Regions from separate parts of the Actinomadura sp. 9N407 genome, predicted to be linked through region 1. Evidence: riboswitches for the same ligand, from Rfam matches in the RefSeq annotation. Region 1 holds a riboswitch; each other region holds the start of a gene.
The links. A riboswitch is a leader RNA that binds a small molecule or an ion and turns the genes downstream of it on or off. The one in region 1 is predicted to bind thiamine pyrophosphate.
Positions count from the first base shown of each region.

Region 1 (7,495 bases):
CGGCGGCGGGGCCGGGCCTTCTCAGGCCGCCACGCCCTATGGTACGGGTTCTTTCCCCGCCCGTACGGGTTCTGCCGCAGAAGGCCCGCCCGCCTGCGCTCCGTCCGTCTGAACCCCGTCCGTCTGAACCCCGTCCGAGGGCTCGGTACGTCGGCGCGGGCCCCGGCGCGAGACCGCCACGCCGGCCAGGCAGACCAGGCCGCCCGCGAGGGTCACCACGGCGGGGACCTCCCGGAGCGCCACCCACGACATCAGCACCACCAGCGCCGGTACGGCGTAGGTCGTGGCGCCCATCTTGCCCGCGGAGGTACGGGCCAGCGCGTACGCCCAGGTGGTGAAGGCCAGCGCGGTCGGGAAGACGCCCAGGTAGACCATGTTCAGCGTGGAGCCGAGCGAGGCGTCGGCGGCCTGGGAGACCAGCTGCCCGGCGAACGGCAGGCAGGCCACCGCCCCGATCGCGCAGCCGAACGTGGTGGCCTGCAGGGCCGTGGCGTGCCGAAGCGCGGGCTTCTGGCTGACCACGCCCGCCGCGTACATCATGGCCGCGAACAGGCACAGCAGGACGCCGAGGAGGCTGGAGCGGCCCTCGCCCGACATCGAGAGCCCCACCACGACCGTGCCGGCGAACGAGATCGCCATCCCGGCCATCAGCCGGGGCGGGAAGCCCTCCTTGAGCAGCCAGCCGCCCAGCAGCGCCATCAGCAGCGGGCCCACGTTGACCACCAGCGCGGCGGTGCCGGCGTCGACCTGCTGCTCGCCCCAGTTGAGCGCGATCATGTAGAGGCCGAACCACAGCACGCCCGAGGCGGCGATCCCGGGCCAGGCGGCGCGCGGCGGCCAGCCCTCCCGGCGGATCAGGCAGATGGCGGCGAGCGCCACGGTGCCGGACAGGAGCCGTCCGAGTGCCAGCGCACCGGGCCCGTAGTCCTCGCCGGCGCTGCGGATGGACACGAAGGCCGACGCCCACAGCACCACCGTGACGGTCGCCGCGGCGATGGCCAGGCGCCGGGCACGAGGCCCGGGCGCCGCTTCTTCCTGCTGCTGCATGCGCTGACCCTAGGTCGGTGACGTTTCTACGGACACCGAACGATCGCCTGCGGTTGCGTTCAGGTCCAGCGAAATTTGCTTCAGCGGTCGGTTTAGCAAGCCTTAACTCTCAGGTCGGCTCAGGCGCCGCTCAGGCCCTCCCAGGGCGACGAGGCCTGCGCGTACCGGCGCTGCGGGATCCGCCCGGCAAGGCGGGCCAGCCGCCCGGCCTCCACCCCGTGCCGCATGGCGGCGGCCATCCGGGCCGGCGACTGCGCGCGGGTGACGGCGGTCGCCAGCAGCACCGCGTCGCATCCCAGCTCCATCGCCAGGGCGGCGTCGCTCGCCGTACCGAGACCCGCGTCCAGGATGACCGGGACGCCCGCCCGCTCCACGATCAGCTCGATGTTGTGCGGATTGCGGATCCCGAGGCCGGAGCCGATGGGGGAGCCCAGCGGCATCACGGCCGCGCAGCCGATCTGCTCCAGGCGGCGGGCCAGCACCGGATCGTCGTTGGTGTACGGGAGCACGACGAAGCCGTCGTCGACCAGCTGCTCGGCCGCCTCGACCAGCTCGATCGGGTCCGGCAGCAGGGTGTGCTCGTCGGCGATGACCTCCAGCTTCACCCAGCTGGTGCCGAGCGCCTCGCGGGCCAGCTTGGCGGTCAGCACCGCCTCGCCCGCGGTGTAGCAGCCGGCGGTGTTGGGCAGCACCCGGATGCCGCACTCGCGCAATACGTCCAGGACCGAGCCGCGCGCCGACGGGTCGACCCGCCGCATCGCGACCGTGGTGAGCGTGGTCCCGGACGCCGTCAGGGCCTCGCGCAGCACGCTCATGCTGGGCGCCCCGCCGGTCCCCATGATCAGCCGGGAATCGACCTGCTCGCCCGCGATGACCAGCGGGCCGTCCGCGCTCCCGGTGCCGTCAGCGTTCTGGTCGCCATTCACGCTCTCGGTGCCATCCACGTTCTCGCTGCCCTCCACGTTCATCCTCCCTGCACGGCGGTCAGCACCTCGAGCCGATCCGCCTCCTTCAGCGTCGTCGCGCTCCAGGCCGAACGCCGGACGACCTCGTCGTTGAGCGCGGCCGCCAGGCCCGCCTCGGCCGCGCCGGAACGCCCGGTGGCGCCGGTGACCGCGTCGGCCACGCTGGTGCCGTCGGGCAGCTCGCACGGCTCGCCGTTGATGATGACCTTCATTGCCTCTCCCATTGCCTTGCCTCTCCCATTTGCCTTTACAGGAAGCGATCCGGGGTGAAGTGGCGGCCGACCTCCGGGACGGTGCCGTCCAGCAGCACCTCGGCCAGGATGTCGGCGCTCACGGGGGTGAGCAGGACGCCGTTGCGGAAGTGGCCCGTCCCGAGGAACAGGCCGGGCAGCGCGGTGGGGCCCATCATCGGGGCGTTGTCGGGCGAGCCGGGCCGCAGCCCCGCCGACACCTCGGCGAACTCCAGCTCGGTGATGCCGGGCAGCAGCTCGCGGGCGTCGCGCAGCAGCTCCCAGAGCCCGCCGGCGGTGACGCGGGTGTCGAAGCCCATCTCCTCCTGGGTGGCGCCGACCACGATCTCGCCGTCGGCGCGCGGGACGAGGTAGATCGACGAGCCCTTCACCAGCCCCCGGGTGCAGCGCTGGATGAACGGCGCGGCCGTACGGAGCCGGAGGACCTGGCCCTTGACGGGACGTACCGGTGGAACGATCCCAGGGGGCAGGCCCTCGATGCCGCCCGACCAGGGGCCCGCGGCCAGCAGCACCGTGCCGGCGCGGATCTCGGTCCCGTCGTCCAGCCGGACCCCGGCCGCGGTGTCGTTCTCGACGATCAGCCCGGCGGCGCGCCGCCGGACGAGCCGTACCCCGTGCCGCTCGGCGGCGGCCAGCAGCGCGGGAGCGAGCCGGCGCGGGTCGATCGAGCCGTCCTCGGGAGCGAGCAGGCCTCCGCGCACACCCGGCGCGAGCATCGGCTCCAGCCGGCGGCACTCGCGGCCGGTGAGCGCTTCGGTGGGGATGCCCAGCGACTCCTGGAAGCGCCGCAGCTCGTCCAGGTACTTCAGGTCGTCGGAGCCGAACGCGACCTCGATGATGCCGTCGGTGCGGTAGCCGGTGCCGAGCCCGGTCAGCTCCTCCAGTTCGGCGACGAACGCGCCGTACCGGTCGCGGGAGGCCAGCCCCAGCCGCAGCAGCGGCTCCTCGCCGTAGGTCAGCTCGCTGACGGGGGTCAGCATGCCCGCCGCGACGGCCGACGCCCCGCTCGCGGGGGCCGGGTCGACCAGGGTGACGGTGGCGCCGCGGGCGGCGGTACGCCAGGCGGTGGCGAGCCCGATGACGCCCGCCCCGACGATCACGATGTCCATCTCCGCTCCCTTCGCCGGCATGATCCGGATCAGGTTCCAGCGGTCGGCGGCCCGGTCAGCCGCCCTCTCAGCCCGGTCGGACCGGGCTCCCGCGCTCGTTCGCCCCCACCCTACGTCCGCCCGCGACCGGATGACATTGGCCACCCGTCTGGACACCTGTCTATGACCCGGAATCGCACCCCGGCTAGGGTGGGCGCCCATGGACAGCGTCATCGTGGTGGGAGGCGGGCTGGGCGGCGTGCGCGCCGTCGAGGCCCTGCGGAGCAAGGGGTACGAGGGCGAGCTGACGCTCGTCTCGGCCGAGCGGCACCGGCCGTACGACCGGCCGCCGCTGTCGAAGGCCGTGCTGGCGGGCGACCGCGACGACACCACGGTCGACGCCGACTGGGACCGGCTGCGCGCCCGGCTGCTGCTCGGCGAGCGCGCCACCGCGCTGCGGCTCGCGCCCGGAGGCGGCGGAACGGTCGCCACGACGGCCGGTGACCTGGCCTTCGACGGGCTGGTCATCGCCACCGGGGCGCGCCCGATCACGCTGCCGGGAGACGGGCCCCAGCACGTCCTGCGGACGATCGAGGACGCCCGCGCCCTGCGCGCCCGGCTCACCGGGGGCGCCCGCGTGGTCATCGTCGGCGCCGGCTGGATCGGCGCCGAGGTCGCCACCGCCGCCGCGAAGAAGGGCTGCGCCGTGACCGTGGTGGAGGCCGCGGACGCCCCGCTCGCCAACGCCATCGGCTCCGGGATCGGGGCCCTCACCGCCCCCTGGTACGCCGAGGCCGGGGTGGAACTGCGGACCGGCGTCAAGGTCGCCGCGATCGAGCACGGCGGGCTCGCCCTGGCCGACGGGGGCCGGATCGAAGCCGACGAGGTCGTGGTGGGCGTCGGCGTCCGGCCCGAACTCGGCTGGCTGGACGGCTCCGGATTGCTGCTCGAACGTGGCATTGTGACCGACGCCTCGTTCCGAACCGGTGTGGAAAGCGACACACCCGGCGAGCCCGGCGAGCCCGGCGCGTACCGGCCGGACGTCGTCGCGGTGGGCGACTGCGCCTCCTGGTGGTCCGCCCGCTACGGGCGCCGGCTGCTCGTCGAGCACTGGGACACCGCCCTCAACGCCCCCGAGGTGGCCGCCGCGACGCTGCTCGGACAGGAGGCCGCGTACGACGCCGCCCCGTACTTCTGGTCGGAGCAGTTCGGCCGGATGGTCCAGTACGCAGGGCATCACCCGGTCGCCGAACGCCACGTACTCCGGGGCGACCCGGCGAGCGGCAAATGGGCCGTGTGCTGGCTGACCGGCGAACGGCTGGAGGCGATCCTCACCGTGAACAGCCCGCGCGACCTCATGCAGGCCAGGCGGCTCATCACCGCCGGCACGCCCGTCGACCCCGCCGTCATCGCCGATCCGGAGGTCCCGGTCCGGCAGGCGGCGCGCTCCTGACGGGTTTGAGCATCGTGGGGGCGTGGTAGCAAGGGGGCGTGACGCAACTGCACGCAACCGTAGAAAGCGCTCTCGACCCCCAGACCGACGCCCTCGCCGGAGAGTGGCTCACCCTCGCGGAGGCGACCCGGCGGCTCGGTATCCGGGCCAACCGGATCAAGCAGCTGATCAGCGAGCGCAAGCTGCTGTCGATCCGCCGCGACAACCAGCCGATGGTGCCCGCCGCCTTCATCCAGGACGGCCAGGTCATCAAGGGGCTCTCCGGCACGCTCAACCTGCTGTCGGACGCGGGCTACAACGATGTCCAGACCCTGCGGTGGCTGTTCACCGCGGACGACACGCTGCCCGGGACCCCCGTCCAGGCGCTGGCCGAGAACCGGGGGACGGAGGTTCGCCGGCGCGCCCAGGCGCTGGCGTTCTGACCCGAGCCGGACGGCCCCCGACCAGGACGAGCACGACCACGTGACAGGATTGCGGGGTCACGCGCGGCGATCCACCGCGCGCGGCCCCGCATCCGTATGCCCAGCACTCTCCATGCCCCGCACTTCCATGCCCCGCACTCTTCCCATGAGCGGCATGCCAGGAAGGAACCGCCCCCACCGTGTCCAGGCACCTGCTCTCCGACCGGGCCGTCGCCCTGCGCGCCCGGCTCAGCCGGGCCCGCCTCTACCTCTGCACCGACGCCCGGGAACGGCAGGGCGACCTGCCCGCCTTCCTCGACGCCGCGCTCGCGGGCGGCGTCGACATCGTCCAGCTCCGCCAGAAGGGGCTGGAGGCCCGGCAGGAGCTGGAGTACCTCCGGGTGTTCCGGGCCGCGTGCGAGCGGCACGGGGCCCTGCTGGCGGTCAACGACCGGGCCGACATCGCCCATGCCGTACAGGCCGACGTCCTGCACCTCGGCCAGGACGACCTGCCGGTCGCGGCCGCCCGGGCGATCGTCGGCGAGGACATCCTGATCGGCCGCTCCACGCACGCCGGAGAGGAGGCCTCGGCAGCCGCCGCCGAGCCCGGCGTCGACTACTTCTGCGCAGGCCCGGTCTGGCCGACGCCGACCAAGCCGGGGCGCGCGGCCCCCGGGGTGAAGCTGCTGCGGTACGTGGCGGCGCGGCCCGAGGGACGGCCCTGGTTCGCGATCGGCGGCGTCGACGCCGCCAACCTCGACGAGGTGCTGGCGGCGGGCGCGCGCCGGATCGTGGTCGTACGGGCGATCACCGAGGCCGAGGACCCGAGGGCCGCGGCCGCCGACCTGGCCCGCCGCCTCCGCGAGGCCTCCTGACCCGAGGGTGTCGATCACCACGGTGTCGATCACCACGGGCGATGGCCGACAATGGAGCCATGACCCAGGGACCCGATGACGAGCGCCCGGTGGACCTGTCGGACGACGATCTGCAGATCCTGCCGGACCGTACCCCCGCCGACACCGACGCGGGCTGGGGCGATTGGCGCGGTGACGGTGACGACGACGCCCGATTGATCGAGGACGTCCCCCCGCACTGGTGAGCTAGGACTAGAAGACCACGCCCAGCGCGAATCCGGCCAGCATGACGGCGCCGAGGGCGATCATCATGCGCCACCGGTAGCGCGGGATCCGCTTGGGCCGCGTCTTGGGCGCCGGGGCCTGGTCGTCGCGCAGCGCCCGGACGAGCTGGCGCGCGGTGGGCCGGGCGGCCGGGTTCTTGTCCAGGCAGCGGGCGGCCAGCTCGCGCAGCGTCCCGTCGAGGTCGCCCAGGTCGGGCCGGCGCGAGGTGATCGCGCGCAGTACGGTCGCGTCGGTGCCGGTACCGGTGCCGGTGCCGAAGGGCGGACGCCCGGTCGCCGCGTACACCATGGTGGCGCCCCAGGCGAAGACGTCGGCGGGCGGCCCGACGGGCTCGTCCTCGATCTGCTCGGGCGCCAGGTAGGCGGTGGTGCCGGCGGTAGCGGCGGCCGCCGACGCGGTGTCGAGGCTGCGGGCGAAGCCGGTGACCTTGGCGCCGTCCGGGCCCAGCAGCACGCGGCACGGTGTGAAGCCGCGGTGCACGACGCCGGCCTTGTGCATCGCCGCCAGCGAGGCGGCGGTGCGCAGCGCGACCTTGCGGAGTCGCGCGGCGGCCAGCGGGCCGTCCTCCTCGACGCTCTCGCGCAGTGAGGGGCCCTCGGCGTACTCGCTGACGATGTAGGGCCGTTCGGCGGCGAGATCGGCGTCCAGCACCCGCGCGGTGTGCCGCCCGGTGACCTGCATCGCGGCCTCGGCCTCCTGCGCGAGGCGGTCGCGGGCGCGCCGGGGCGCCGCCTTGCCGCCGCGCAGCACGCGCACGGTGACCGGCTCGCCGTCCTCCTCGTCGCGGCCGAGGTAGAGGATGCCGAGGCCGTCCTGGCCCAGCCGCTCGACCAGCCGGTAGGGACCCATCCGGCGCGGGTCGTCGGCGGTCAGCCGGCCGCGGCCCGCCGCACCCTCCCTGGCGGAACGGGCGGCCGGTCCCAGCGGCGAGCCGTCGGTGAGGATGCGGTCGGGCCCGCCATCCGCCATGGAACGGAGGGACTCCGCGCGGTCGGAAGCGCCCCGCTCCGGCACGGCGGCCGCATCGGGCCCGTACAGATCAGGTGCGAGGGAATCAGGTGCGAGGAGGTCGGGCGCGCGCAGGTCGGGCGCGGGCAGGTCGCAGCCGGGGGAGCGGTCGCCGGCGTGCCGGTCGGTGCGCGTCCGGCCGC
Region 1 covers NZ_JBIRAW010000002.1:452,099-459,593, reverse strand. Annotated here, with positions in the region: gene ACH34Q_RS04850 (DMT family transporter) at 37-1,047, opposite strand; gene ACH34Q_RS04845 (thiazole synthase) at 1,167-1,973, opposite strand; gene thiS (sulfur carrier protein ThiS) at 2,012-2,224, opposite strand; gene thiO (glycine oxidase ThiO) at 2,260-3,372, opposite strand; TPP riboswitch at 3,362-3,475, opposite strand; gene ACH34Q_RS04830 (NAD(P)/FAD-dependent oxidoreductase) at 3,572-4,804, shown strand; gene ACH34Q_RS04825 (Rv2175c family DNA-binding protein) at 4,843-5,226, shown strand; gene thiE (thiamine phosphate synthase) at 5,406-6,080, shown strand; gene ACH34Q_RS04815 (hypothetical protein) at 6,140-6,304, shown strand; gene ACH34Q_RS04810 (serine/threonine-protein kinase) at 6,312-7,495, opposite strand, start outside.

Region 2 (7,495 bases), on a different contig from region 1:
CGGTATGGAACAGGCGGGGTCCGGACTTGGCCGTCAGGCCGGATATGCCCTGGTAGAGGTGGCCTGTCGCCAGTCGCCCTCGTACACGTCGCCCTCGTACAGGTCGTCGTCGGCCATGCCGCCGCCGGTGCGGCCGCGGCCGCGTCCGTCCCGGCCGTTCAGGTCGGGGCTGTGCAGGTCGCTGAGGTCGCCGAAGCTCGGCAGGACGTCGGCGGGTGACTGCGCCTCGGCGGACTTGGGGGCGCGGAGGACGGCCCACACGGTGGTGGAGCCGTCGTCGTGCCGGACGCCCCAGCCTTCGGAGAGGGCCTCGACGATGCCGAGGCCTCGGCCGCCGAGGGAGGACAGCGTGCCGGGGCCGCGCCGGGGCTCGGTCATGGCGCCGCCGTCGCTGACCGCGAGTTCGAGGAGGTCGCCGCTGCGGATCCAGGTGACGCGGATCTGCCCGGACGGGAGCGGGCGCGCGTGCCGGAGGGCGTTGCTGAGCAGTTCACTGACGATGACGTTGGCGTCGTCGACGATGGATTCGAAGACCCCGGAGTCGGAGAGTTCCGCGCTCAGCCGCCGGCGGGCGACCGCGACGCTGGACGGTGCGTGTGGCAGCAGTACGACGCTCGACGCCCTCACCTCCCGTGACCTTGTCCGCACAGTGCCTTCCAAGTACCTGGCTTCCCAGTACGACGCGGCTTCTTCGTACCGGGTGCCTTCCCGGTACGAAGCGGCCTTCCGATAGACCGTGTTCCGAGAGGCCATCGCCCTTCGGTAGGACCGAAATGCCCGATAGTGGCCACCCGGAAACCTGGACGAAACACCCTGCCCCCCGCTCAACGAGCGACTGACCCTCCAGTCACGGCCTTCATCGCCCGTACGGGACCGGCTCCACGAGCCTCTCCCCGACCGCCAACATCCGCATACAAATATCTATGGATCTATCCAGCCAACGGCGGATTACTCCTCACACGTGCGTTTCGTCCGTCACACTGGCGTCGCCGGAACGTTCCAGTGGCCGGGCCTCCCGGAAAGATCACTTTTCCGTTGCGCAGGTCAGCGCGGGGGCAGCGGATCTCAAGTCGCGCTCAGGCCGGTAACAAGGCCATGACCAGCGGACCGGTCACTCGGCCTGCTTGAGGCGGAGGCACATCCGGGTCCCGGTACGGTCATCGTCGCCCTTGGCGGGGTGCGCGGAGATCTCGCCACCCTGCGCTTCTGTGAGGCGTTTCACAATGTAGAGGCCGAGCCCGATACCGCCGAAGCGCCGCCGGTCGCCCGCCTCGCCCTGGACGAAGCGCTCGAAGATGCGGTCATGGTCGCCGTGCGCGATGCCGATCCCCTCGTCCACCACCGAGACGACGAGGTCGCCGTCCTCGCACCGGGCCTGGACCTGGACGCGGCCACCGTCGGGTGAGTACTTGAAGGCGTTCTCCAGCAGCTGGCCCAGCACGATGTCGGTGGCCAGCGCGTCGCCGCGGGCCGGCGGCAGGTCGGGCGCGATCTCCAGCTCGACCCGGTGCAGGTCCGACAGGGAACGGAAGCCCGCGACGACGCCCTCCAGCACCCGGACCAGGTCGAACGACTCGATCGTCACCGCCAGCTCGTCGGCCCCGGCCCGGGCGCCGCGCAGCAGGTGCTCGACCAGGCGGCCGAGCGACTGGGCGCGCTCGGCGATGGTCGCGACGGCGGCCCGGCGGTCGGCGTCGGGCATCTCGTCCCACCGGTTGGTCAGCGTGCTGGCGAACCCCTGGACGACCGTCACCGGGGTGCGCAGCTCGTGGCTGGTGGTCGCCAGGAAGAGGTCCTTGGCCTCCTCGAGCGCCTTGGCCTCGGTGACGTCGCGGAAGTCGACGACCAGCTCGTCGGTCTCCTCGATCTCCGCGACGAGCACGTTCAGCCAGACGCCGCTCTCCAGCGGGATGGTCAGCATCTCGCCGAGCGCGGGCATCTCGAACGGCAGCGGGCGGCCGACCGCGTCCTCGGGCGGGATGCCGGTGAGGGAGTGCGCGGCCGGGTTCCACTGGCGGACGAGCCCGTCGCGGTCGAGGACCGCGATGCCGTCCGCGCTGGAGTCGATCACCGCCCGCTCGTGCGCTCGCTGCCGGACGACCTCCGCGTACGCGACGGCGTTGCCGACCGCGACCCCGGCGTGCCCGGCCAGAAGTTCCAGCAGTTCCAGCTCCGTGTGCCCGACCTTGCGCCCGGAGAACAGCGCGTACAGGGCACCGTACGGGCGGTTCTGCAGGAACGAGAGCCCGAGCGCGACCGTGTGCAGTCCGGGCAGCTCGGACCAGATCAGATCGTCCAGCCGCCGCTCGCCGGTGGCCAGCTTGACGGTCTTGCCGGACCGCATCAGCTCGCCGACCAGGCTGGTGCGCAGGTCGGCGGTCGTGCCGCGCATGTGGTCGGGCAGCCCCGACATGCTCACCAGCCGCAGCCGCTCGCCGTCGATCCGGACGAACCCGCCCGCGTCGGCACCGGTCAGCTCGATCAGCGCGGACGTGATCCGGTCGAGCACGACCGCCAGATCGAGCTCGGCGTTCAGGTCGGCGACGATGTCGTTCAGCCGCCGCACCAGCCGGGCCCGCTCGGCGGTGTGGTGCTGCGCGACGTCGTCCTCCTCGACCGGGTGGTAGACCCCGACCCAGCCCAGCAGCGCGCCGTCGCGGGACTTCAGCAGGCTCGTGTCGATCCGTACGTCGATCAGCCGCCCGTCCCGATGGAACCGGCGGGTGGCGATGGAGATCTGGCCGCCGTCGCCGGTCCGGCGGGTGAGCAGCCGTTCCTGTACCGCGTTGTGCTCGGCCTTCAGCTCGTCCGGAACGATCGGCAGCACCCGGCCGAGCAGCTCCTCGGCGCTCCAGCCGAACATCCGCTCGGCGGCCGGGTTCCAGACCGTGACCCGGAACCCGTCGTCGACGGCCACGATCGCATCCGCGGCGCATTCGATAACGGCGCGGGCGATCGGGTCGTGAACATGCATCTGCACGACTGTCATCGTGCCACCGAGGCGAGGCCCGCCGCCGGGCAACCGCAGTGGAAAAGTTCCTACGTAGGGCCACCGTTTACCGGAAGAACACCACGTCACGACCCGAAAGCGGCGATTACCTCTGGCCACGCCGCGCCGGCCGGCCGAGCCGTCCGATCGCCACCGCGGCCAGCCCGGCGATCAGGAACGACAGCAGCGAGGCGCTCATCCAGCCCTGCGGGGTGAAGCCGATCAGGCCCTGCACGTCCTGCCAGAAGGCCGCCCACCAGCTCACCGCGCCAGGATAGATCAGCTGGTACGCGACGAAGCCGATCGCCCAGGCCGCGATCATCCCCCAGCGGGACGGCGCCGTCCGCGAGGTGTCCCAGCCCAGGCCCTCGGCGTCCGCGGCACCGATCGCGGCCCGCCAGCGGCCCCGGCCGAGGAAGAAGTCCGCGGCCAGCACGCCCAGCAGCGGCACGAAGACCGAGCCGATCAGCGACAGGAACGCGGCGTAGTCCCCGATGTTCAGCAGCAGCGCCAGCCCGGTGATCCCGGCGCCGAGCGCGATCGTCAGCACCCGGCGGTCGGCGCGCGGGACGAGGTTCTGGATCGAGACCGCGGTGGAGTAGACGTTGGCGAACGACTGGTCCGCCTCCCGCAGCACGAACACCGCGAAGAACAGAACGCCCAGCGTGACGCTCAGGAACGGGTCGAACACCTTGGACGAGTCGCCCGCCACCAGGGCCAGCGCCAGGAGCCCCAGCATGTACGCGAAGATCTGCGTCACCGAGTATCCGACGGCGGCGGCCCCGAAGGCCCCCTTGGCCGAACGGGCGTGCCGCGTGTAGTCCGCGGCCACCGGGACCCACGAGATGGAGACCGCCAGCGCCGCGTCCGCCCCGATCCAGAACCCTCCCCACGAGCCCACGGTCAGGTCGGGCAGCGGCTCGCGCAGCAGCTGGACGTAGAAGTAGACCAAGGCCACCAGCACCGCGACCGTCACGTACCGGCGCAGCATCCGTACCGAACCCAGCGGCCAGATCGTCAGCACGGTCGTGAGGATCCCGGCCGCGACCACGTACACCCACCGGGGTATCCCGTCCCACAGCGCGCTCGCCGCGTCCGCGATCACGATCAGCTCGAACGTGCCCCAGCCGATCAGCTGGGCGATGTTGAGGACGGTCGGCACGTACGAGAGCCGGGCGCCGAACAGCCCGCGCAGCAGCACCATCGCGGGCTGCCCCGTCCGCGCGCCGGGGGCCGCCGCCAGGCCCAGCATGAGCCCGCCCAGCGCCGTGCCCACGGCCATCGCGACGATCCCGGCCATGATCGACAGCGTCGGCAGGCCGTTCTCGTCGGGGGCCAGCACGGTGTACGCGCCGGAGAAGGCGAAGAGGCTGACGCCGAGATTGCCCCAGAACGCGCTCTGGTCCCAGAAGCCCAGCACCTTCGGGGCGGGCTCATCGAGGGTGAACGGGACCTCGTCACGAGGGCGCGACTGGACCTTGGACGTCACGGGACACACTCCCTACGCCGGCATTACCCGGACAGGTTCATGCGGTCGGCGACGCCGTGTCCCTATCGCCCTCTCAGCCCGGTCGGCCCGAGCTCCCGCGGTTATCGGTCGAAGCCGATCATAACCGTCAAACGGCCCGCGCCCGTTCAGCCGACCCGCGCCCGCGCCCGTTCAGGCGACGTACGGCTCCGTCCCGGAGTCGTTCTCCATCGAGCGGCCGCTCTCCACCCACCGCTTCATTCCGCCGTCGACGTTCCTGGCCAGCCAGCCCGCCTGGTTGAGCGCCACCGTCACCTGCGCCGAGCGCACCCCGGACCGGCAGATCACGTAGACCTCCTGGTCACGGGGCACCTCGCCGGCCCGGTCGCTCAGCCGGCCCATCGGAATGTGCACCGCGTGGGGCGCGTGCCCCGCGTCCCACTCCTCCTGCTCCCGCACATCCAGCAGGTACGCGTCCTGTGGAACGTCTTTCGCGTCCACCGCCGGGACATCGTCCCCGAAATTCATCACGCCTCCATGGAACCGCGCGGAACCCCCCCGCGTCGAATCACGCATGCGGTATCGGACGCTCCTTTTCACGACGCCCGGCCTAGCCATGATCCTGTCATTGGCCGCCTGTGGCGACGAACAGGCCAACGGCCCGTCCGCCGACAAGCCCTCCGCCACCACGTCCGTCCAGCCCTCGGGCCAGGACTCCCTGACGATCGAGGTCAAGGCGTCCGCCCAGGCACCGGCCAAGACGTGGAAGCTGAGCTGCGACCCGGCGAACGGCGACCACCCCAAGGCGCAGCAGGCCTGCGCCGCACTCGGCAAGGTCAAGGAACCCTTCAAGCCCGTCCCGCCCGACCAGATGTGCACCAAGATCTACGGCGGTCCCGAGGTGGCCACCGTCAAGGGCACCTGGCAGAACGAACGGATCAACACCCGGTTCACCCGGGCCGACGGCTGCGAACTCAACCGCTGGTCCAAGGTGGCCCCGCTCTTCGGCGACGTCCCCAAGGTCCGCTGACCACCTCGATCCGCTGACCACTACTGCCCGCTGACCACCTCGGCGCTCGCTACTTGAGAAGCCGTGACATCCGCCGGTCCGCCAGCGGCTTCCCGCCGGTCTGGCAGGTCGGGCAATACTGCAGCGAGGAGTCGGCGAACGACACCTCCCTGACCGTGTCCCCGCAAACGGGGCACGGCTGACCGGCACGCCCGTGCACCCGCAGCCCGCTCTTCTTCTCCCCCTTGAGATCCTGGGCGGCGACCCCGCGGGCCCGCTCCACGGCGTCCCGCAGCGTGCCCACGATCGCCTCGTACAGGCCCTCGATCTCCTCCTCGGTCAGCGATGAGGAGATCTTGAACGGCGACATCCGCGCGACGTGCAGAACCTCGTCCGAGTAGGCGTTGCCGATCCCCGCGATCACCTTCTGATCCCGCAGCAGCCCCTTGATCTGCGTCCGCCGCCCCCCGACGATCCCGGCCAGGGTCTCCTTGGTGAACGCCCCCGCCAGCGGATCGGGTCCGAGGGTCGCCACCCCGGGCACCTCTTCCGGGTCTCGTACGACATAGACGGCCAGGCCCTTCTTGGTGCCCGCCTCGGTCAGATCGAACCCGGAGCCGTTGTCCAGATGCACGCGCAGCGCCAGCGGATTCTTGCCTCCCGGCCTGGCCGGCTTGACGGGCATCTCCTCCCGCCACCGCAGCCACCCGGCCCGCGCGAGATGCATCACCAGGTGGAGCCCGTCCACATCGACATCGATGAACTTCCCGTACCGTCCGACCCCGGTCACCGTCAGCCCGCCCAGCGACGTGATCGGCGGGTCGTACGTCTTCAGCGCGGAGATCGCGAGAACGTCCACGCGCGCGACCACATGGCCGACCGCGTGCTCCCGCAGGAACCCGGCCAGCGACTCGACCTCAGGCAACTCAGGCATGCCTCAAGTATCCGCGAAACCACTGACAACCGAATCCCCAGCTCACGGGCTTGCCCGAACGCCATGCTCCTGTCACGGCCGGTACTAGCTCCGCCACCTGAGGAAACACTCCTTGATGGAACCACCCCCAGGAGCCGCCGTGAAGATCAGCAAGTACTGGAAGGGCGTCATCGCGGGCGCCGGGCCCGTCCTCTACGCCGTCCAGGCCGCCGTGACCGACAGCCAGGTCACCACCTCGGAGGGGATCACGATCGGCCTCGCCGTCCTGGTCGCCCTCGGCGTCTACGCCGTACCGAACCGTACGGCGGCCAGGCAGCAATAGAGCCCGCACACGGCAACCCAAGGTCGTGATCTTGTGGTTGCCGGGAGTGACGGGTGGTGTCAGCAGGCGCGGGTCGTCCGGAGCCGCCCCGCCATCTCCGGACGGTCTCAGGCGTTGGTCCGCCCTTCCTGGACGGCCGTTTCGTGGAGCGCCTGCTGCCGGCGGTCAATCTGCGCGTGCAGCCAGTCTCGCCAGGACGGCCTGCGCTCCTGCCCCGTGACCAGAATCGAGTACGGGGACATGTCGTTGTAGTCCCGCAGCAACGTGTAGCCCGCCGTCTCCAGGATGTCCGCGACCGCGTCGCTCATGATCTTCGAGACGGTGCCCGAATAGCGGATGGCCGCGTCGTCCCGGCGCCCCTCGCTCAGCGCGTCCATGGCGGCGGAGCGCAGCATGAAATGCGTCTTCCAGTCGACGACCACACCGCCGCCGCTCTCATCGTCGAGCGGATCGATCTCCACCAGCACACCGGTGCCGAGCGTGCTGCTCTCCGCCGCGACGGGCAGCCCGGCGGCGCTCAGCTCGTCCCGGACGTCCGCCGCCAGCACGCGGCGGCGCCGCAGAACCTCGTCGTCAGCGAGTTCTGGTTGCCATGTCATGGAGGAATGATCGTGAACAGTGCCCTTGTCCGCAAGGCCCGGTCATTCCAGCGGGTGGCCGGCGAGGCGGTTCCGGTGGTGGAACCAGCCGGTCAATCCATTCCTTGCTCCAGGAACCGCTCGACGAACCCGGCTGCGTCGGCGGCCTGGAATCGTTCGCGATGGCGAGTCACC
Region 2 covers NZ_JBIRAW010000047.1:50,830-58,324, reverse strand. Annotated here, with positions in the region: gene ACH34Q_RS43310 (ATP-binding protein) at 34-627, opposite strand; gene ACH34Q_RS43305 (PAS domain-containing protein) at 1,112-2,974, opposite strand; gene ACH34Q_RS43300 (purine-cytosine permease family protein) at 3,096-4,478, opposite strand; TPP riboswitch at 4,471-4,587, opposite strand; gene ACH34Q_RS43295 (rhodanese-like domain-containing protein) at 4,650-4,985, opposite strand; gene ACH34Q_RS43290 (SSI family serine proteinase inhibitor) at 5,074-5,487, shown strand; gene ACH34Q_RS43285 (Fpg/Nei family DNA glycosylase) at 5,537-6,400, opposite strand; gene ACH34Q_RS43280 (hypothetical protein) at 6,540-6,722, shown strand; gene ACH34Q_RS43275 (hypothetical protein) at 6,830-7,321, opposite strand; gene ACH34Q_RS43270 (hypothetical protein) at 7,414-7,495, opposite strand, start outside.
Region 2: it holds a riboswitch for thiamine pyrophosphate, as region 1 does, so the genes downstream of both, ACH34Q_RS43300 (purine-cytosine permease family protein) here and thiO (glycine oxidase ThiO) in region 1, are expected to answer to the same signal.

Region 3 (7,495 bases), on a different contig from region 1:
CCAGGACGGCGAGCCGATCTGGCACTACAACCAGAAGCCATCGGAGTACGACGGGCGCTTCAACGCCGACTGGACCTGGAACGGGGCGGGCGGCACCTACACCGACCGTGACACCTGGCCCGCCGGGTCGGCCTACCCCGACACGTTCATGATCGGTGACCCGCACATGAACTTCTACGAGGGCAGCGCGCAGGTCGACGACGTGCGCCTGTCCGTCCCGGGCCGCGACCGGCCATGACGCTCGGCCCTCGCGGGGTCACCGGTTGAGGCGGTACTCCTGCGGACTGACGCCGTGTTCGCGCTTGAAGGCCGTACTGAGCGCGAACGCGGTGCCGTAGCCCACCTTGCGGGCCACCGCCTCCAGCGTCGCGTCGGTCTCGCGGAGCAGGTCGGCGGCCTGGGCCAGCCGCAGCCCGGTCAGGTATCCCATCGGAGGCTCGCCGACGAGCCTGGCGAACCGCTGCGCGAGGGTCGCGCGGGCGACGCCGCTCTTCTCCGCGAGGGTGGCGACCGTCCACGGATGGGCGAGGTCGTCGTGCAGCAGCCGCAGCGCGGGGCCGACGACGGGATCGCCGGCGGCCCGGTACCAGCCGGGCGCCTCGGCCTCGGGACGCGAGAACCAGGTCCGCAGCACGGCGATCAGCAGCAGGTCGAGCAGCCGGTCGAGCACGACGTCCTGGCCGGGGTCGTCCTTGACGATCTCCTGGTCGAGCAGCCGCAGCAGCGGCGAGTCCAGCGTGTCCGCGGACAGCACGATCAGCGGCGGCAGCGCGGCCAGCAGCTTCTGGGTGACGGCGCCGCGCATCGGGTACGTGCCGATCAGCATCACGGTCGCGCCGCCGGGGTCGTTGCCCCAGCTCCGTACGCCGAACCACATCTCCTCGGTCGTGCTCCGCCCGTCCGGCGCGGAGCACGACTGCCCGGGATTGATGATGACCGTCACGGGCGCGGCGGGATCGCAGGCGACGGTGTACGGCTCGGGTCCGCGCGCGATCACGATGTCGCCCGGCCCGATCCGGACCGGGGCGAAGCCGTCCGCCAGGACCCACGCGTGCTCGCGCACCATCGCGAACAGGCTGAGCGGCGCCTCGTCGGCGCAGTGGATGCTCCACGGCGCGCTCATCGTCGCGCGCAGCAGGAACGCGCCGCGGGCCCGGGGGCCGTCCAGCAGGTCGGTCAGCGCGTCCATGCGCTCAGATTAGACGCTCGCGTATGCGGTCCAGTCTCTCGACGATGTCCGCGGAGTCCGCCGCTCGGTTGACTGATGGGCATGACGGACAACACGAACAACTCGAACGCATCGACGAAGCTGATCCTGGGCGGAACGGGCAAGACCGGCCGCCGGGTGGTGCGGAGGCTGGAGGAGCGCGGCGTTCCCGTACGGGTCGGGTCGCGGTCCGGGGAGCCCCCGTTCGACTGGAAGGACCGGTCGACCTGGAAGGCCGTCCTCGACGGCGTGGACGCGGTGTACATGGCCTACTACCCGGACCTGACGGTGCCGGGCGCGGCCGAGGACATCGGGGCGTTCGGCGCGGCGGCGGTGGAGGCGGGCGCGGACCGGGTCGTGCTGCTGTCGGGGCGCGGCGAGGACGAGGCGAAGGTGGCCGAGCAGGCGCTCAAGGACGCCGGCGCCGAGTGGACGGTCCTGCGGGCCAGCTGGTTCGCCCAGAACTTCAGCGAGGACTACCTGCTGGACGGGGTGCTGGCGGGCGAGGTGGCGGTCCCGGCCGGGGACGTGCCCGAGCCGTTCGCCGACGCCGACGACATCGCGGACGTGGCGGTCGCCGCGCTGACCGAGGACGGCCACGTGGGCCGGACGTACGAGATCACCGGCCGCCGCGCGCTGACCTTCGCCGAGGCGGTCGCCGAGATCGCCGAGGCGTCCGGCCGTAAGATCCACTTTACCTCGGTGCCCGCCGACGGGTACGCCGCCGCGCTCAAGGAGCACGGGGTCCCCGACGAGGTCAGCGAACTGCTCCTCTACCTGTTCACCACCGTGCTGGACGGGCGCAACGCGCGCCCGGCCGACGGTGTCCGGCGCGCCCTGGGCCGCGAGCCCCGGGACTTCGCCGACTTCGCCCGCGACACCGCCGCCAGCGGCGTGTGGAGCTGAAAGGAAACCTGATGAAATTCACGCTGGCCGCTGTTGCGGCGACGCTCGCGATGCTGCTCACCACCGGGGTGTCGGGGGTCTTCCTCGCCTTCTCGACCGCGGTGATGCCCGGGCTGGACGCCGTCAAGGCGGGCAGCGCGATAGCGGCGATGCAGAGCATCAACCAGAAAATCCTCAACCCGGTCTTCCTGAGCCACTTCACGGGCGCGCCGCTGGCCGGCCTGGCCACGGGCGGGGCGCTGCTGCTCCTGGGCCAGCGTTCGGCGGCGGTGCTGTTCTTCGTGGCGGCCGGGATCTACCTGCTGGGCGCGTTCCTGCCGACCGTGATCGTGAACGTGCCGATGAACGAGGCGCTGGACGTCACCAAGATCCCGGCCGACCCCGCCGAGGCGGCCAGGATCTGGACCGACTACTCCTCGCGCTGGACCGCCTGGAACACGCTGCGGGGCGTGGCGAGCGCGATCAGCGTGCTGGTGATGGCGCTCGGCCTGTACGTGTGGGGCCGGAACGCCTGACACGGGGGCACGGACGGGGGGGGTGACCACCACGGTCACCCGCGCCGTCCATCGTCCTGGGCCTGGGCCCGTACGCGCGGCCCTGGCGTCCCTGGCCGCGTGAGTCCGGGCGAACGGGGGGACCCGGAATCGGGTCAGTCGCCGGATCCGGTCACCGGCAGGTAGATCCGGCCGCCCGAACCGGTGAATTCGGCCGCCTTGTCGCGCATCCCCGCGTCCAGCGCCTCCGGCCCGGCGAGCCCGCGCTCGTCGGCGTACCGGCGCACATCCTGTGTGATCTTCATCGCGCAGAAGTGCGGGCCGCACATCGAGCAGAAGTGCGCGGTCTTGGCGGGCGCGGCGGGCAGCGTCTCGTCATGGAACGAGCGCGCCGTCTCCGGATCCAGCGCCAGGTTGAACTGGTCCTCCCAGCGGAACTCGAACCGCGCGTCCGACAGCGCGTCGTCCCACGCCTGGGCGCCCGGATGCCCCTTGGCCAGGTCGGCGGCATGGGCGGCGATCTTGTACGCGATCATCCCCGCCTTCACGTCGTCGCGGTCGGGCAGCCCCAGATGCTCCTTCGGGGTGACGTAGCAGAGCATCGCGGTGCCGTGCCAGCCGATCATCGCGGCGCCGATCGCCGAGGTGATGTGGTCGTAGCCCGGCGCGATGTCGGTGGTCAGCGGCCCGAGGGTGTAGAACGGCGCCCCGTCGCACCACTCCTGCTGCCGGTCCACGTTCTCCTTGATCTTGTGCATCGGGACATGCCCCGGGCCCTCGTTCATCACCTGGCAGCCGTACCCGGCCGCGATCCGGGTCAGCTCGCCCTGGGTGCGCAGCTCGGCGAACTGCGCCTCGTCGTTGGCGTCGGCGATCGAGCCCGGCCGCAGCCCGTCGCCCAGCGACCAGGTCACGTCGTACGCGGCGAAGATCTCGCACAGCTCGCGGAAGCGCGTGTAGAGGAAGTTCTCCTCGTGATGGGCCAGGCACCAGGCGGCCATGATCGAGCCGCCCCGCGAGACGATCCCGGTCTTGCGCCGGGCCGTCATCGGCACGTACCGCAGCAGGACGCCCGCGTGCACGGTCATGTAGTCGACGCCCTGCTCGGCCTGCTCGATCACGGTGTCGCGGAAGACCTCGTAGGTGAGCGCGGCCGGGTCGCCGCCGACCTTCTCCACCGCCTGGTAGAGCGGCACGGTGCCGACCGGGACGGGGGAGTTGCGCAGGATCCACTCGCGGGTGGTGTGGATGTCCCGGCCGGTGGACAGGTCCATGATCGTGTCGGCGCCCCAGCGGGCCGCCCAGGTCATCTTCTCGACCTCGTCCTCGATCGAGGACGCCACCGCGCTGTTGCCGATGTTCGCGTTGACCTTGACCAGGAAGTTCCTGCCGATGATCATCGGCTCGATCTCGGGATGGTTGACGTTGGCCGGCAGCACCGCCCGCCCGGCGGCCAGCTCGCTCCGCACGAACTCCGGCTCGACGCCCTCGCGCAGCGCCACGAACTCCATCTCCGGCGTGATCTCTCCCTGCCGGGCGTAGGCGCGCTGCGTCACCGCCCCTCCGGTGGACCTGCGCGGGCGGCGTTCGGGGAACGCCGCCCGGTCCCTGAGCGGATCGGACGACCCGCGCCCGTCGTCCTCCGGCCGCACGGAACGGCCCTCGTACCCGGCGGTGTCGCCGCGCCCGGCGATCCACGCCTCGCGCAGCGCCGGAAGCCCGCGCCGCACGTCCGCCTCGTACGCGGGATCGGTGTACGGCCCGGACGTGTCGTACAGCACCACGGCGCCGCCGTCGGTCAGCGGTACCTCCCGCATCGGCACCCGCACATCGGCGCGCGAGCCCTGCAGGTAGGTCTTGCGGGCATGTGAAACCACGGTTTCGGCCATCTGACTTGATCTCTCCCTACGCCGGCATTACCCGGACAGGTTCGGCGGTCAGCGGCCGTACCAGCCGCTATCTCAGCCCGGTTCGCCGGGCACCCGCGATGTGTCGCCGCCGACGTTAGGCCCTCGGGCGTCCCGCTGTCCAAGGGCCGGGCCGTTCGTGGTGGGTGCGGGTTTCGGGCAGACTGGCGCTGTGGTGATCAAAGACCGGATCCGGGGTACGGCACTGGACGCCCTGCTGGCGGCAGGGCTCGCCGGATGCGCGGTCGCCGCGGCGGCGAGGTGGCCGGGCGTCCGCCCGCTCGACGGTCCCGGCACGCTCATGCTCGTCGCGGCGCATGTGCCGCTGACCTGGCGACGCCGCCGTCCCGGGACCGCGCTGGCCGCGGTCGTCGCCCTGGCGCTGCCGTTCCATCTGCTGCAGTACCAGCATCACGCGGCCGCCCCCGCCGAGATCTTCGCGCTGTTCACGTTCGCGGTCCTCGGGCACCGGGTGCGGACCGTCCTGGCGGGAACCGCCGCGCTGCTGCTCGCCTGCGCTGTGATCTTCGCCATGGGCGCGAGCGGGCGCAGCGGCATCGAGCAGGTCGGTGTGATCGAGGCCATCGTCGCCGTGGTCGTCGGCGTCCAGGGATGGCGGGTGCACCGGGCGCGGATGGCGGCGATCACCGAACGGGCCGAGCGGGCCGAGCGCACCCGCGACGAGGAGGCCCGCCGGCGGGTCGCCGAGGAGCGGCTGCGCATCGCCCGCGACCTGCACGACCTGCTGGCGCACAGCGTCACGGTGATCGGCGTGCAGGCGGGCGCGGCCGCCCACCTGGTCAAGTCGCATCGGCCGCTGGACCGCACCGAACTCGCCGGCACGCTCGACGGCATCGCCGCCACCTGCCGCGACACCCGGACCGAGTTGCGGGCCACGCTCCAGGTGCTGCGCGAGCACGAGGACGCCGGCGTGCCGCGCGCGGTGCCACCGGGCGCGGCGGGCATCGCCGAGCTGGTCGAGGCGGCCCGGGCCGCCGGGCTCGAGGCGGTACTGACCGAACGGGGCGAGGGCCGCGAGGAGCCGGAGGCCGGGATCGTGGCGTACCGGATCGTCCAGGAGGCGCTGACCAACGTGGTCAAGCACGCCCGGGCGAGCGGCGTCGAGGTGGCCCTGGAGCGCGAGGGCGGAGTGCTGCGGATCACGGTGGCCGATAACGGCCGCGGCCGCGCCGCCGGCGGCACGGGCACCGGCTTCGGGATCATCGGGATGACCGAGCGCGCCCGCAGCGTCGGCGGGACGGTCGAGACCGGTCCGGGCGCCGCGGGCGGCTTCGTGGTGACCGCCCTGCTGCCCCTCGGCGCGGCGGCCGGCGCCGGACGCCGCGCCGACGCCAGGTAGGGCCGGGATCGAACGGAGGGGTTTACCCGGCCTGACGATAGGCTCATGGTCATTGGGGAAGGGGAGGCGATCGCGTCAGTGAGTCCTGATGTCGACAGGTCACCGGAGCCGGGCCGGGACGCGGCGTGGGGCCGGATCTGGACGGTACCGAACGCGCTGAGCTTCGCCCGGCTGCTGGGGGTTCCGCTCTTCCTGTGGCTGGTGCTGGCCGAGGCCGACTGGTGGGCGCTCGGCGTGCTGGTGGTGGCCGGTCTCTCGGACTGGCTGGACGGCAAGCTCGCGCGGATGCTGAACCAGATGAGCCGGCTGGGCGTCGTGCTGGATCCGGCGGCCGACCGGCTCTACATCCTGGCGACCCTGGTGGGGCTGACCGTACGGGAGATCATCCCGCTCTGGCTGGTGGTCCTGCTGGTGGCCAGGGAGGTGGCGATCACGCCGATCGTGCCGGTGCTGCGCCGGCTGGGGTACGGCGGGGCGCTGCCGGTGCACTTCATCGGCAAGGCCGCGACGGCGTGCCTGCTCTACGCGTTCCCGCTGCTCCTGCTCGGCGGGCACGACGGCGCCGTGGCCACGGGCGCGCGGATCATCGGATGGTCGTTCGCCATCTGGGGGACGGCCCTGTACTGGTGGGCGGCCCTTCTCTACTGGGCGCAGACGCGGCAACTGGTGCTGGCCGGCCGTGCCGGGCCCCCGGAACCGCCTCCGGAACCGCCCCCGGATCCGCGTCCGGGGCCGGGCGCCGATCGGGATCCCTCGGCCGGCGACCAGAAGGGAGCGGAGTCCACGCGATGAAGGCCGTTGTGATGGCGGGCGGCGAGGGGACGCGGCTGCGTCCGATGACCGCCAACCAGCCCAAGCCCCTGCTCCCGCTCGTCAACCGGCCGATCATGGAACATGTGCTGCGGCTGCTCAAGCGGCACGGGTTCAGCGAGACCGTGGTCACCGTGCAGTTCCTGGCCGCGCTGATCCGCAACTACTTCGGCGACGGCGAGGAGCTCGGCATGTCGCTGAGCTACGCCACCGAGGAGATCCCGCTGGGCACCGCGGGCAGCGTCAAGAACGCGGCGGAGGCGCTGCGCGACGACCGGTTCCTGGTGATCTCCGGGGACGCGCTCACCGACATCGACCTGACCGACATGGTGCGCTTCCACCGCCGCAACGGCGCGATGGTCACCATCGGCCTCAAGCGGGTCCCCAACCCGCTGGAGTTCGGCATCATCATCGTCGACGACGAGGGCCGCATCCAGCGCTTCCTGGAGAAGCCCACCTGGGGGCAGGTGTTCTCCGACACCGTCAACACCGGCATCTACGTCATGGAGCCGGAGGTCCTCGACCACGTCGCGACCGGCGAGTCCGTGGACTGGTCCGGCGACGTGTTCCCCAAGCTGCTGGCCGAGGGCGCGCCGCTGTACGGGTACGTCGCAGACTGCTACTGGGAGGACGTCGGCACCCACGCCAGCTACATGAAGGCCCAGGCCGACATGCTCTCCGGCCTGGTGGACGTCGACCTGCAGGGGTTCGAGCTGTCGCCGGGCGTGTGGATCGCCGAGGGCGCCGAGGTGGACGCCGAGGCCGTCCTGAAGGGCCCGCTGTACGTCGGCGACTACGCCAAGGTCGAGGC
Region 3 covers NZ_JBIRAW010000009.1:132,544-140,038, reverse strand. Annotated here, with positions in the region: gene ACH34Q_RS16595 (hypothetical protein) at 1-238, shown strand, start outside; gene ACH34Q_RS16590 (cupin domain-containing protein) at 257-1,189, opposite strand; gene ACH34Q_RS16585 (NAD(P)H-binding protein) at 1,271-2,113, shown strand; gene ACH34Q_RS16580 (DUF1772 domain-containing protein) at 2,125-2,628, shown strand; gene thiC (phosphomethylpyrimidine synthase ThiC) at 2,763-4,496, opposite strand; TPP riboswitch at 4,493-4,603, opposite strand; gene ACH34Q_RS16570 (sensor histidine kinase) at 4,687-5,874, shown strand; gene ACH34Q_RS16565 (CDP-alcohol phosphatidyltransferase family protein) at 5,920-6,666, shown strand; gene ACH34Q_RS16560 (sugar phosphate nucleotidyltransferase) at 6,663-7,495, shown strand, end outside.
Region 3: it holds a riboswitch for thiamine pyrophosphate, as region 1 does, so the genes downstream of both, thiC (phosphomethylpyrimidine synthase ThiC) here and thiO (glycine oxidase ThiO) in region 1, are expected to answer to the same signal.